4 regions of the Paenibacillus sp. SRL342 genome follow, and region 4 is predicted to be linked to each of the others. Evidence: riboswitches for the same ligand, from Rfam matches in the RefSeq annotation. Region 4 holds a riboswitch; each other region holds the start of a gene.

Evidence for each region. A riboswitch is a leader RNA that binds a small molecule or an ion and turns the genes downstream of it on or off. The one in region 4 is predicted to bind cyclic di-AMP.
Region 1: another riboswitch for cyclic di-AMP. It lies ahead of AC4E8D_RS00150 (resuscitation-promoting factor); the one in region 4 lies ahead of AC4E8D_RS18050 (3D domain-containing protein).
Region 2: another riboswitch for cyclic di-AMP. It lies ahead of AC4E8D_RS10830 (C40 family peptidase); the one in region 4 lies ahead of AC4E8D_RS18050 (3D domain-containing protein).
Region 3: another riboswitch for cyclic di-AMP. It lies ahead of AC4E8D_RS00530 (C40 family peptidase); the one in region 4 lies ahead of AC4E8D_RS18050 (3D domain-containing protein).

The regions. Positions count from the first base shown of each region.
Region 1 is NZ_OZ481790.1:31,667-34,791, reverse strand. Features, by position in the region: gene rnmV (ribonuclease M5) at 1-373, opposite strand, end outside; gene AC4E8D_RS00150 (resuscitation-promoting factor) at 529-1,713, opposite strand; cyclic di-AMP (ydaO/yuaA leader) riboswitch at 1,987-2,240, opposite strand; gene AC4E8D_RS00145 (TatD family hydrolase) at 2,482-3,125, opposite strand, start outside.
Region 2 is NZ_OZ481790.1:2,333,956-2,337,080, forward strand. Features, by position in the region: gene AC4E8D_RS10815 (hypothetical protein) at 1-113, shown strand, start outside; gene AC4E8D_RS10820 (hypothetical protein) at 233-451, shown strand; gene AC4E8D_RS10825 (carboxymuconolactone decarboxylase family protein) at 593-922, shown strand; gene AC4E8D_RS10830 (C40 family peptidase) at 996-1,460, opposite strand; cyclic di-AMP (ydaO/yuaA leader) riboswitch at 1,466-1,597, opposite strand; gene pelA (pectate lyase) at 2,016-2,978, shown strand.
Region 3 is NZ_OZ481790.1:108,178-111,302, forward strand. Features, by position in the region: gene AC4E8D_RS00525 (GNAT family N-acetyltransferase) at 64-558, opposite strand; gene AC4E8D_RS00530 (C40 family peptidase) at 911-1,381, opposite strand; cyclic di-AMP (ydaO/yuaA leader) riboswitch at 1,385-1,522, opposite strand; gene AC4E8D_RS00535 (hypothetical protein) at 1,768-2,619, opposite strand; gene AC4E8D_RS00540 (M1 family metallopeptidase) at 2,630-3,125, opposite strand, start outside.
Region 4 is NZ_OZ481790.1:4,122,766-4,125,890, reverse strand. Features, by position in the region: gene AC4E8D_RS18060 (ABC transporter substrate-binding protein/permease) at 1-295, shown strand, start outside; gene AC4E8D_RS18055 (amino acid ABC transporter ATP-binding protein) at 282-1,004, shown strand; cyclic di-AMP (ydaO/yuaA leader) riboswitch at 1,225-1,422, shown strand; gene AC4E8D_RS18050 (3D domain-containing protein) at 1,425-2,096, shown strand; gene AC4E8D_RS18045 (polysaccharide deacetylase family protein) at 2,201-2,992, opposite strand.

The DNA of each region.
Region 1 (3,125 bases), 3.1 Mb from region 4:
CGATCAGGTCCTCCCAATCGATCAGGCTCGGAGCACCTTCGTATGAAGTATGTACGCGCGCCAGAGCATGACGGATCGCTTCAGGTGAGGCATTCTCCACCCCAATGTCCCCTTTACGCGTTGCATCGGCTTCCGGAATGAAGGCATGTTTGCAGCCAGGCACCTTATTCGCAATAATTTTACGAATGCGTTCGCCAGCATGATCCGGATCTGTCAGTACAATGACTCCCCGTCTCTCCTGAGCAAGCGCAATCCGCTTCAGAATGCGTTGGTTGATTGCTGATCCACCTGTTTCTATTGTATCGGCTTCAACGGCCCGACGGATAGCTACCGTATCGTCACGGCCTTCCACCACAATGACTTCTTTTATCATGTTCCATTTCTTCCTTTCTAACGCAAAAAGAAGAGGAATATCCTCTTCTCTGCCAAACGGCGGGGGAGACTGAATTCAGACTCCTCCGCCGCATATTCCGCATGAATCATTCATGCAACTATTTTATAGCATTCCCATTTCAAAGTAAAACGATTTTAGTTCGCTTCCGGCTTCACCGGACCGATCACGTAGACCGTCTTGCCTTTCTTACGTCCAAAATTCAGGGCATGCTTCACACTGTCATAATATACATCAATTTTGTTGCCTTTAATGGCACCGCCTGTATCTTCCGCACGACGGAATCCCAGACCTTCGATATATACCCACCAGCCAATTGGAATGACTTTGGGATCAACCGCAATGGTGCGACCTTCCGTTACACGAGTACCGGAAGCTGTTTTAGTACCAATGCCAGGCTCTTCGGAAGAGTAGGCAGTCATGGATACATTTTTAAGTACTTTGGAGTATTTAAAAGAAGTCCCGGATACAGTAATCACTTTGCTGCCCGAGGCAGATGTTTTCTTCGAGTTCGTTGTTGTAGCCTTTTTGGTTGTTGAAGTTTGAGCCGATACAGTCTGAATCTCAGGTTCTTTCACGACCGGTTTTGCTTTGGTGCCGACAGCGATCACTTTATCTACACGATTATTCGCGACAGATTTGCCGACCATTTTTTTGGAGACCAATTCTCCATCCTGAAATACCTTTTCGATATGCTGTACAAGTGTGCCTTCTTTGCCGTTTACAACGACACGGTTATCCCCTTTGTACAAGCTAGGGTCAGCCGTTTTAATAACTTTGTAAGCGATCGGTTGCTCTACTTCCACTGTACGCTTTGTTACGCGCACTACACGGATCTTCATCTCCGCTTTGATCGCAGTTCCGAGCGCCGGATACACTTTATCATTACTTTCAACTTGAATACCTGATTTTTGAATTGCATCTTCCACCGATGAATCGGTTGTATACAGAGTCTTGGTGTCTCCGTCTGCCGTAATGTTAACTGGAACGGCCCGCTCAATAACGATTCGGTCTCCATCTGTAATCGCCCCATTCATGGACATGGATACCTTATCGTGAGGGCTGACTGTGATCGACTGCTCCTCCAGCATTTCCTGAAGCATTCCTGTACGAGTCTCTACCACCTGAGCTTTGCCATCAATAACCAGCGAAATTTGTTTCCCGGCCTGACCGTAAACGACTAACAAGATCATGATTGTAAGCGCAATTGAGAAAATCGCGATCAATGCCATTTGACGCATGTTCTCATGCTTCCACCGCAACGCGAAAGACTTACTGGATGATCGTGACTCATGGGTCTCTTCTGGTTGGAATGTGCCCACTTCTCCGTCCTCCTTCATAGCCTCGCCGTCTAAAGTAATGCATGATGTCTTTGACGTGACTATACCAAATTTTCTACAGAACACAGATTGGACCAACATAATCCGGTTCTGCACCATGAATCAATCTTCGCAACATGATGTCATCCTCCTGAATACCTACCGTATGATGACAATATTTCTTTTATTCAAAAACAAAAAAGCCAAAGAAAGAGTGTAAGAGGAACTCTTTCGTGGCTTCCGAATGATTTTGAATATCGGAAATTCATGCACGAGGTTACCTCTCTTTTTCCGCTTGCGAGGTTAGCTGTCGGGTTCGGGCGAAAGAGAGCCGCCCTATCTTGGGTCACCCGCTCATGGCGGACGCCCTTGAATTCACCCCGAGACCCAAAGAAGAAATCAAATACGGCTTCGCAGTTCCCTTCGCTGCTTTTGGGTCAGCGAACGTTGCGCATCGGCCAAATACACCGATGTTTAAGCCCTATTGGTTCCCCCGCTCTCCGTTAACGGAGACTCAGCGAGACTGATTCATGAAAGTAATGTTGTTTCATCGGAAAGTGTCCCTTTGTTCATCCCCCGAACATCTGTCCAATTTTCCGCACAACAATTCACTGAAAAGATGATATCCTGTTTTGATGCATGTTGTAAAGCGTTGATCAAGTACGTTTTTCTGAATATTTGGTTAAAATATTGTAATATTCTTGATTTATTTGGATCAAAGGGCAAATTAACTCCGCTTACCTGCCTTTTTCACCTCATTTACTCGTTTTTTTAACGAATTCCAAATCGTTCCATGGCATTTTTGGTTGTTATTGCAGCAATTTCCTCCACCGAAATGCCTTTAATTTCCGCAGCTGCCTCTGCAACCAGACGTACATGCGCTGTCTCATTTCGCTTCCCACGATAAGGGTGAGGTGTCAAATATGGAGCATCTGTTTCAATGAAAAACCGGTCCATAGGAACCTTCTCCAGCACCTCTTTGGGCTGCTTTGCATTTTTGAATGTGATTGGTCCTCCGAAGGAGAGATGGAAGCCCATATCGAGACAACTTTTTGCTGTTTCCCAGCTGCCCGAGAACGAGTGCATCACACCACCAACCTCACCCGCTTTCTCTTCACGCAAAATTCTTATGATATCCTCATGTGCATCCCGATTATGGATGACAATCGGCATCTTCACTTCACGCGCCAAAGCAATTTGTTGTCGTAATACGCGATGCTGTATTTCCTTTGGTGAAGTGTCCCAGTGATAATCCAATCCAATCTCACCAATCGCAACCACTTTTTCATGCTTGCATAAAGATGCAATCCACTCCAAATCGCCCTCCTGCATTGTGATCGCATCTACGGGATGCCACCCTACAGCTGCATATATAAAATCATATGTTTCAGCGAGTTTCATTGTGGTTGGAATCG
Region 2 (3,125 bases), 1.8 Mb from region 4:
AAGAACAATTTACACCGCATCAAGTGGAGTACCTTGAAGAACGTGTGATGTCCGCCAAAGTGCTTGATTTTTGGTTTGAGAAGAACGACAGCAAAGAGCACGCGCAGCGGTAACTTTCAGTCGGGACATAATTTCGAATGACATGACAGTCCAATACAGTCACGTGAGACCTAAATGACTTTTCATTTAGGTCTCTTTTTGTAAATAAATTTGAAATATAGGAGCCATGAATATGATTAGTGATACAGAATTGGACGCTCTGCGTCTGTCAGGTGAGAAAGTTAGAGTAGTACGGGACGAGCTGGAATCGAACGACGTGAAGGGGATTGTGGTTGCCTGGGATGGCGAGCAGGTACTTATCCGTCGTCAGAATCGACGTGTCGTTAAGCTGGACCGAGGTTACAGCTATCAGCTGTTCAGCGAGCCGCGCCAGAGTCCACTTAGTGAGTAACAGCTTATAATTATGGCAGAGCCATGAGCGTTAAATGTTTGGAATTACCATGATTTCTTGGCATAATTGACTCATTCGGGAGAGAAGATAGGTACAGTGAGGAAGATCTGTAACTATAGCCGAGAGGGTGTGCTACAAGCGATGACATTGATGAATGATAAAGTTCATGCCTACAAGGATCAGATTGGAGCATTAAGCGATGTACTGCCAGGTGTGGTGAAGTCATATCATGAGTTTACCGGAGAATGTTTCCAACCTGGCGTGATTGATGCGAAGACAAAACAGCTAATTGCGCTTGGGATTGGATTGTTTGCCAACAATGAGGTATGTACCTTCTACCATGTAGAAGAAGCCCGTGCTAAGGGTGCAACAGATCAGGAGATTATGGAGACCGTTGCGGTGGCCGGAGCTGTTGGAGGAGGACATGCACTGTCTCAGGGTGCGATGCGAGTGCAGAAGGCGCTGCATTAGTAAGTAATGCAACATACATTTTTAAGTACAAAAAAGGCATCCGGTTAATAACCGATGCCTTTTTGTATGTGAATTACATTTTACCCAACATTTTATCATACATAAACTGTCCAGTTACCCGACGTGCTGTTACATAGCGGTCATTAAAGTATGGATTCGATAACTTTGTGATGCTTACACCTTTACTGCTGGAGGCATGAGCGAATTGTCCGCCGCCGATATATACACCTGTATGTGAAATGCCTTTGCCTGTTGTATTAAAGAACACCAGATCACCTGTCCGAACATTGCTCTTGGATACAGGCGTACCTGCTTTGGCTTGCTGCTGAGAAGTACGTGGCAATTCAATGCTGTATTTGTTGAAAAGATATCTCATAAAACCAGAACAGTCGAAGCCGGCTACAGTTGTGCCACCCCATTTGTAAGGTATACCTGTCATGTTGTTCACTACGGAGTTGATACTGCTTGCCTCTGTGCTTGTTGCCCCGGATGTAAATAATACAGCTGCTCCAAAAATGGAGATAATCAGTTTTTTCAAAATCAATGTTCTCCCTTCGATGCCTACGGAGTTAGCTAAGGGTTCGGTAGAAGGTTCCCTATATTTCCTATGTATAAGAATAATTCACCCAAATTGGTTCCCCCGTTTTCAAACATGAAACTCGGCAATGAATAATTAAGTTTTTGTAACTATTTGAAACTATATTGCATAAATGCGTAATTGTCAAACCTATTTAAAACCCTTCGTAATACCTCAATGTTAGCGGAATTAAGGTTTTTATATGAAAGAAGGGATCAAGTTTGGGTATCATTCATGACAAAAACGTCATTATTGATTCGTTTAAGACGAATTTGGATAAATAAATAGGTTTGTCATGAGTTAAAAGAACTATCCCGTTATGTAGAATTAGAGAGATTATATTCATTAAGTTGCATATATTGACAAAAATCGATTTTTTGCATATTATCTGATTATCCAATCCACATATTGGATTAAAATTGATTTTATTATGTGATAAATACAAATAAAGGAGGTTTGGGGACGCGTATCATAGGTAAGTAAAAGTGGAAGATTTATAAAAACGAACATAGGAGAGTGTTACATTTGAAAGCGAAGAAAATAATTACTTTTGTCCTGGCATGCACGATGGTGTTCTCGGCAGTTGGAATGGCAGTTCTCCCTGTAGGGACGGTATCTGCTGCGGATGCATCGGGTACTACAGCGAGTATTTCTGATATTTTGAAGAACCAGCTGCCGGATGGAGGTTGGAGAAAAGATTATAAACAGACAAGTGGAGAGTGGGCGAAGTCCACGATCGACAACAAGGCTACATACTCAGAAATTAGAAGATTGGCGAAGGAATTTAAAAAGACGAATGATCCGCGTTACTCCACAGCTGCAATCAAAGGAATTAACTTTTTGATCAACATGCAGTATTCAAACGGCGGATGGCCACAAGTTTACCAAAGCTCCGGATATCACAAGCACATCACTTACAATGATGATGCCATGATTAATGTAATGATCATGTTGGATGAAGTAGCGACACGCAAAGGTGATTTCTCGTTTATCGACAGCACACTTGCTAACCGCAGTAAAAACTCAGTTGCCAAAGGTGTAGATGCAATTCTGAATACACAGGTTGTTTCAGGCGGTAAGCTGACAGCATGGGGACAACAACATGATTCCAGTTCTCTTAAACCGGCAAGCGCAAGAATCTATGAAGTACCATCACTGACGGCTGGAGAGAGTGTAACGATTGTTAAATTCCTGAAAACCAGACCTGCTACCGCTAAAATTACGGCATCCATTAAGGGAGCTGAAGCATGGTTTAACAAAGTGAAGATTACGGGTTACAAGTATGAAAGAGCAAACGGAGACAGCAAAATTATCGCTGATTCCAAAGCTGCACCGATCTGGGCTCGTTTCTACGAAGTGGGAACGGATAAACCGATCTTTATTGGTCGTGACGGGGTCGTTAAATACAAACTAAGTGATATTGATAAAGAAAGAAGAGGCGGTTATGCTTGGTACGGTAACTGGCCTTCCAAGCTGTAATTTGTATTATGTTTCCGTTATAATGAACCAAACTATTAGCAGTTAAAGGTAAAGCCCGAATCGAAATGGACGTCTGTTTCGATTCGGGCTTTATTGTAATTATTTTCATTGTTGACATGATAGATTCCACATGATATATTACTTCTT
Region 3 (3,125 bases), 3.2 Mb from region 4:
TTGTGGGAATTTTTTGAACTAATCACATAACAAGGGGCAAATTTGGTTGTTTTACAATGGATTCTAACCGCGAGGCCCTTCATAAACCATACAGTGAAAGGGCTTCAAGCCGCTTGGGGTCTGTCGTTCGTAGGTATCATGGGTGACAAATCCACTCTTCAGATAGACTTGAATGGCACGAGCATTCCAAGTGAGTACTTCCAGATCAATCTCATTCGTGGGATTTCGGCGAATGGCTTCCTGTACAATGGCAGTGACAAAATCTGTCCCTTGACCCTGACCACACAGCTCTGGATGCATGCCAAGGCCAATCCGGGTTACCCCTTGAAGTGGGAAGTATTGAGCAAACCCGCATATACGATCGTTCTGATCCAGGACGATCGCGTATTGCTCCTGCCGCAGCTGCGCATCTCCGAATTCCACTTCCAGAGCTTTCATCTGCTCCCAGGGGAGCCAGCTGTAGATATTGTAAGGCGGGTCATACTGCCAACTGCAGATAAGCTCCGCATGTTCTTCTCGCATGGGTACAACGTGAAACGTCACAGGGGTTTCCTTCATACACCCGCATGCTCCTTTCCTTGAAACAGAACTCTTTGTCCACTCTACAAAAGAGATGTTCATTTAGCAAGTCTTCCTTCCCAAGAAAAAAATGAAACAAAAGTTCCGGTAATTCCGTTTATATTATAACGGGATGGGTAAAAACATCATAAGGGCACGGACGAACGAACGCAAAATGAACCTGTTGATGTCGCAGGATATGCCCTGAGTAACTTGCAACATGAATAAGGATTGAATCACAAAAAAACCGCCGGATACATTCCTGCGGAGAATGTACCGGGCGGTTCTGTTATGCTTCTTGCTTCGTTCCAGTATGGTTAATGGTTACAGCATCATGTTGCTCAGCTTGTCCCTAGTCAAGGGCCAGTGATTCATATGCGTCCGTGCTCATAATCCGTTTCGCGCCAACATAACGATTGGCCCAATAGTTTTCACTCAATGCACTGATCGTAACGCCTTTGGAAGAAGAGGAGTGTGCAAACTTTCCATCCCCTACAAAGATTCCTACATGAGATACGCCTTTACCTGTTGTATTAAAGAACACCAGGTCACCAGCTCTCATTTCCATGCGGGATACGGAATCACCCATATCGAATTGGGAACTGGATTGACGTGCCAAATCAATACCCAACTTGTCGAATACATACCGTGTAAATCCGGAGCAGTCAAAGCCGTTAAGCGTTGTTCCCCCACTTTTGTATGTAGTTCCCATTGCTGAATCAATTACTGTGTCCATCTTTGAATCTGCGAATGCGCTACCTGCACCAAGCGATAAAGCGAATGTGATGCTAAGTACAGCTGCGGTTAATTTCTTCTTGAACAAGAGATATTCCCCTTCCAATGCCTGCGAGGTTAGCTTAAGGATTCGGTTGAAGGTCCCCTATGATCCCTCTGTAGCAAGATCAATTCACCCATAACTGGTTCCCCCGCTTCCCAGGTGCCAGGAATTTGGCTATGCTAGTTATGCACCTGCGAAATCAAGAAATGACGATTTAATTTTAAGTAGTTACAAATATGAATGTAAAGATTACAAAGTTGTTACTAAAAACTCACTGCGATTATTGTAACAGAGGAGTACGGCTTTGGCAACGTTTAGCAACAAATTTAGCAAAAAAAACCTCGACCTTTGACGGGGAAAGGTTGAGGTTTGCCTATTTATAAGTACATATTAGGCCATGAGTTTAACATGTGATGGTAACAATTTTTAAACTATCTGCTCTCACCTTTGGATATTTTGGACTGCCATAATCGGAAATGGCTGCATATTTTCCACAGACTCAATAGACATCTGGCAAGTGGATACGTCTGTTGTAGTATAAGTCCGGTAAGTCCCGTTAATAACCATGAGGCTGAAGTGAAGGCCCCAAAGACGAGCAGGTGTACTCCGCCCAGCAGGAGTGCAATGCCGATTACAGCGATGAGATGACGCATTGCAATCCAGAGTGCTTTGAGGGTACCGTGAGCCCCGCCTTCTCCTTCTGGTGCCGACACACCGAACTGCATGTAGAGTATGACATGGTGGATGATCCAACCATATACAATCCAAGCAGCAACATAAGGTATACCAGGCAAAAGTAATTGAAGCGAGTGAAATCCGTCCATGAGAATGGAGTAGAGCTTCGGTATGAGCCAGTAGGCGGGCAGAAGGATCAATAATGTACGTATAGTGTGGAGAAGCAGCATCGGTTTCCACAGATTTTTGATTCCGCGGACAAAGGGGATGCGCTCTTCTGTAGAATTAAAGTGCTGAAGTGAGTAGAGCAGTCCTGCCTGAATGAGGGGGCTGATCAACATGCGAACTAGCAGCATGCCCCCTAGAATCCATAGATAACGATGAACCTCCGGATGGGTAGACAGGTTAAGTTGACTTTCCATTTTGAACAAAAGTGTACTCAGCTCACCGGCATCAGCATCTGGATAGCGAAGGAGTAGTGGGATGACCGCCGACTGTACCATTCGATAGAAGAAATATCCCCAAATGAGTTGATAGAGAAATAAGAGTGCGGCAATGAACATATGCTGACGGACGAGAAACCAGCCTTCACGTATTTTCGCTTTCACCGTTTCCACCTCACCATGACAGACCTCCGAATATGGCTTCTATTAGTTTGGTTACACTCATGCTCCAGCGGGACTTTGCCTGCTCATCCAGTCCGGATTTCAGGAAATTGTTCATATGGCGGTTCTCCAGCACGATCGAGTACAGGGGATCGGTCATGGCCCAGGATACGGGGGATGTGTGAGTTAATTTATACGTGATGCGATCTTCTTGTCCATTCCATTGCTTGGTGAGGATATGCCCGTCTTCAAAAGCAATGCGAACAGGAACGGCGCTGTAATCACTGCCCTTTTTTGCGATCGTCACGGATGACTCGTACAATGTTTGACCGTCTTTCTGTACGGGCGTAACACGAATCTTCTCTACAGCAAAGTCAGCCATCCCGTTACCATAGACGTATTGATCAAAATAATCAGACCAGGAAGTGCGGGTCACTTGTTCCACAACGTTCTGGAAATCAGCCGAAGTGGGATGTTTGAAGCGGTATTTCTTCACATAGGTAGAGAGA
Region 4 (3,125 bases):
CTCCCTCGGAATGGGCAGAGGTGCAGCCATGCGCTACATCATATTGCCACAGGCTTTCAAGGCCGTATTGCCGGCAATTGGTAATGAATTCATAACGATTATCAAGGAATCCTCCATTATCTCTGTTATCGGTATGGTGGACATTATGTATCAGGCAAGTGTAGTCAAGAACATTACGTACCAAGGCTTGAGTCCATTTTTGATTGCAGCAGCCATCTACTTTGTAATGACGTTTATTTTGTCCAAGCTGCTGGGACGACTGGAAAGGAAGTTGAGTGCAAGTGATAGACGTTAGACAATTACACAAATCTTATGGAAATAACGATGTGCTTAAGGGCATTAATGTGACGATTGGCAAAGGCGAGGTTGTCGTGGTTATCGGTCCTTCCGGTTCAGGTAAAAGTACATTCTTGCGTTGTCTGAACCTCTTGGAACAACCTACATCAGGTGAAATCGATTTTGAAGGTGTTTCAATTACGGACCCCAAGCACAACATTAATGCAACTCGGGAAAAAATGGGCATGGTGTTCCAGCATTTCAACCTGTTCCCACACAAAACGGTACAGCAAAACATCACGATTGCTCCGATTAAAGTGAAGAAACAATCCACGCAGGAAGCGGAGAAAATTGCTGCTGATCTGCTTAACACTGTGGGCTTGTACGATAAAAAAGATACATTCCCGAATCAGCTGTCCGGTGGACAGAAGCAGCGGATCGCTATTGCAAGAGCATTGGCTATGCAGCCGCATGTCATGCTGTTTGACGAGCCTACTTCGGCACTGGACCCCGAGATGGTCGGTGAAGTGTTGGATGTCATGAAACGTCTTGCAGAAGGTGGGATGACTATGGTCATTGTAACGCATGAGATGGGTTTTGCACGTGAAGTAGGAGACCGGATCCTGTTCATGGATGGCGGGGTTATTGTAGAAGAGGGAACACCTGATGAGGTGTTTGGAGCACCAAAAAATTCACGTACACGTGATTTTCTTGCCAAAGTACTCTAAATGAAAGTGATCAATAGCGTTACTGACTTCGAGTCGGTGACGCTATTTTTTTATGGTTAATAATCACGTATGGATTCGGAAAAGTAACTATTCTGTTACCAAATGTAAAGTAATCGGGTCGTCCAATATTTCTAAAGTATCCAGTACTCTTACATATGCTTACATGCTAAAAAACCATTTGGTAAGAATTACTACAAGTTCAGGTTACAAAATTGTGATATATTGAACTCTGCCGAAACTTCCGGACAGGGAGTGCGGGGGATGTAACGATGCAGATTTGTGCAGGGGGAAGATCTACAGCACACTGCTTGGGGTGAATTAGGGGTACATAACGTTTCAAATGTAATGAAGAACCTATAGGGTGGGCTCCTCATCCGAATCCGACAACTAACTTCGCAGGCACAATGAGGGAGGAAGACCATGATTAACAAGAAACGTATAGCCAAAACAGCAGTAGCATTAATGACAACAGCAATGCTCATTCAAGCCGTTCCGGCTCACGCCGATTCAGTTCATGTGGCCAAAGAAGGGGATACCTTCTACACCTTATCAAAACAATATGGAGTAGCAATGAACACGTTGGTTAAAGCAAACAACGACATTTCACCTTACAATATTTATGGTGGTTTGAAAATTACAATTCCCGGTAAGGCAAACAATCTAGCTGCCGCGGCGACGGGGAGCAAGACCCAAGCCAAAACGGTTACTACAGCAAGCTTGGACGTTAACGCAGATAACAAAGTGGTTCAAGCCTGGGGTAAAACATTCGATTACAGCAAAGCTGTGAACGTGAAAGCAACGGCATACTCTGCAGATCCGTCTGAAAATGGAGGCTGGGGTGCAGTCGATTATTTCGGAAATGACCTTGAACTGGGTACGATTGCAGTTGATCCAAGTGTAATTCCACTCGGAACCAAAGTACTGGTAACGGGTCACAGCCATCCAGGATTGCCAAAACAGGCTTTTGTAGCCACAGCGCGTGATGTAGGCGGTGCAATCAAGGGTCACCGGATTGATATCTTTATCCCGGGTAGCAAACAGTCCGTAAGCACATTTGGATTTCAGGATATCGAGCTGTACATTCTGAAGTAGAAAATTAATTACATCTAACGAATTCAAACAGGGTGTCTGCCAGTCGCAAACTTGCGATTGAACAGCACCCTTTTAATATTCTCATTTATTTCTTCATCGTCATCTTAATCTTTGGCCTTTGACAATCCCAGCATTTCGTCCAAGGTGACAAGTTCATATCCGCGCTTTTGCAATTCCTCAATGATTTCAGGCAAAGCCTCAATCGTGCCGTTCAGGTTTGATCCTACACCGCCTCCAGCATGTTGCAGAACGATGGAGCCTGGTTTTACGGCAGACAGGATGTTATCTTTCACCTGTTCCTTTGAAAGGCCTTTCCAGTCCAGAGAGTCTACGTTCCAGTTCACAATGCTATAGTGTTGTTTGGCAGCCCATCTCAGCTGTTCTTCATTAATGTCTCCATAAGGCGGCCGAATCATCTTCGGCGTATATCCCGCCAAACGTCGAATAATATCCCCGGTATGTAAAATTTGTTTGCGAAAGGCATTCATCGACAGCTTACTGAATTCAGGATGATTGTAGCTGTGATTACCAACCATATGCCCTTCCTTAATGATGCGTTTCACCAGATCCGGATGTTTCTCTGCACGACTACCCACGATGAAGAATGTAGCTCTGACATTGTATTTCTTCAATACATCCAGCACTTGTGGAGTAAATCGTGGATCAGGTACATCATCAAAAGTCAGTGCAACCTTCTTTGTTGAAGGACCATTGGTTTTGAACGTATCGGCATATTTTTGACGTAACTGTCCCAATGTCAGTTGTTCTTCTTCCGCAGAATCCGAACCTGATACGGATTCACTTGGCGGGCTTGAAACATCCCGCGATGAAACTGGAGCATGATATCCTCCGAGAAAAATAACGATAACCATCAGCATAATGAGGCGTACGCGCATAATAACGGCCTCCTTTTCCAAAATGACGTTCTCTTTGGTATGCCCGGGCTATCCATAAGTTATGCGTAGTGTGAGAATTTTCATTGCCGATGTAGCTCATGAAAGCCATAATTCCTCCATATATAACATATAG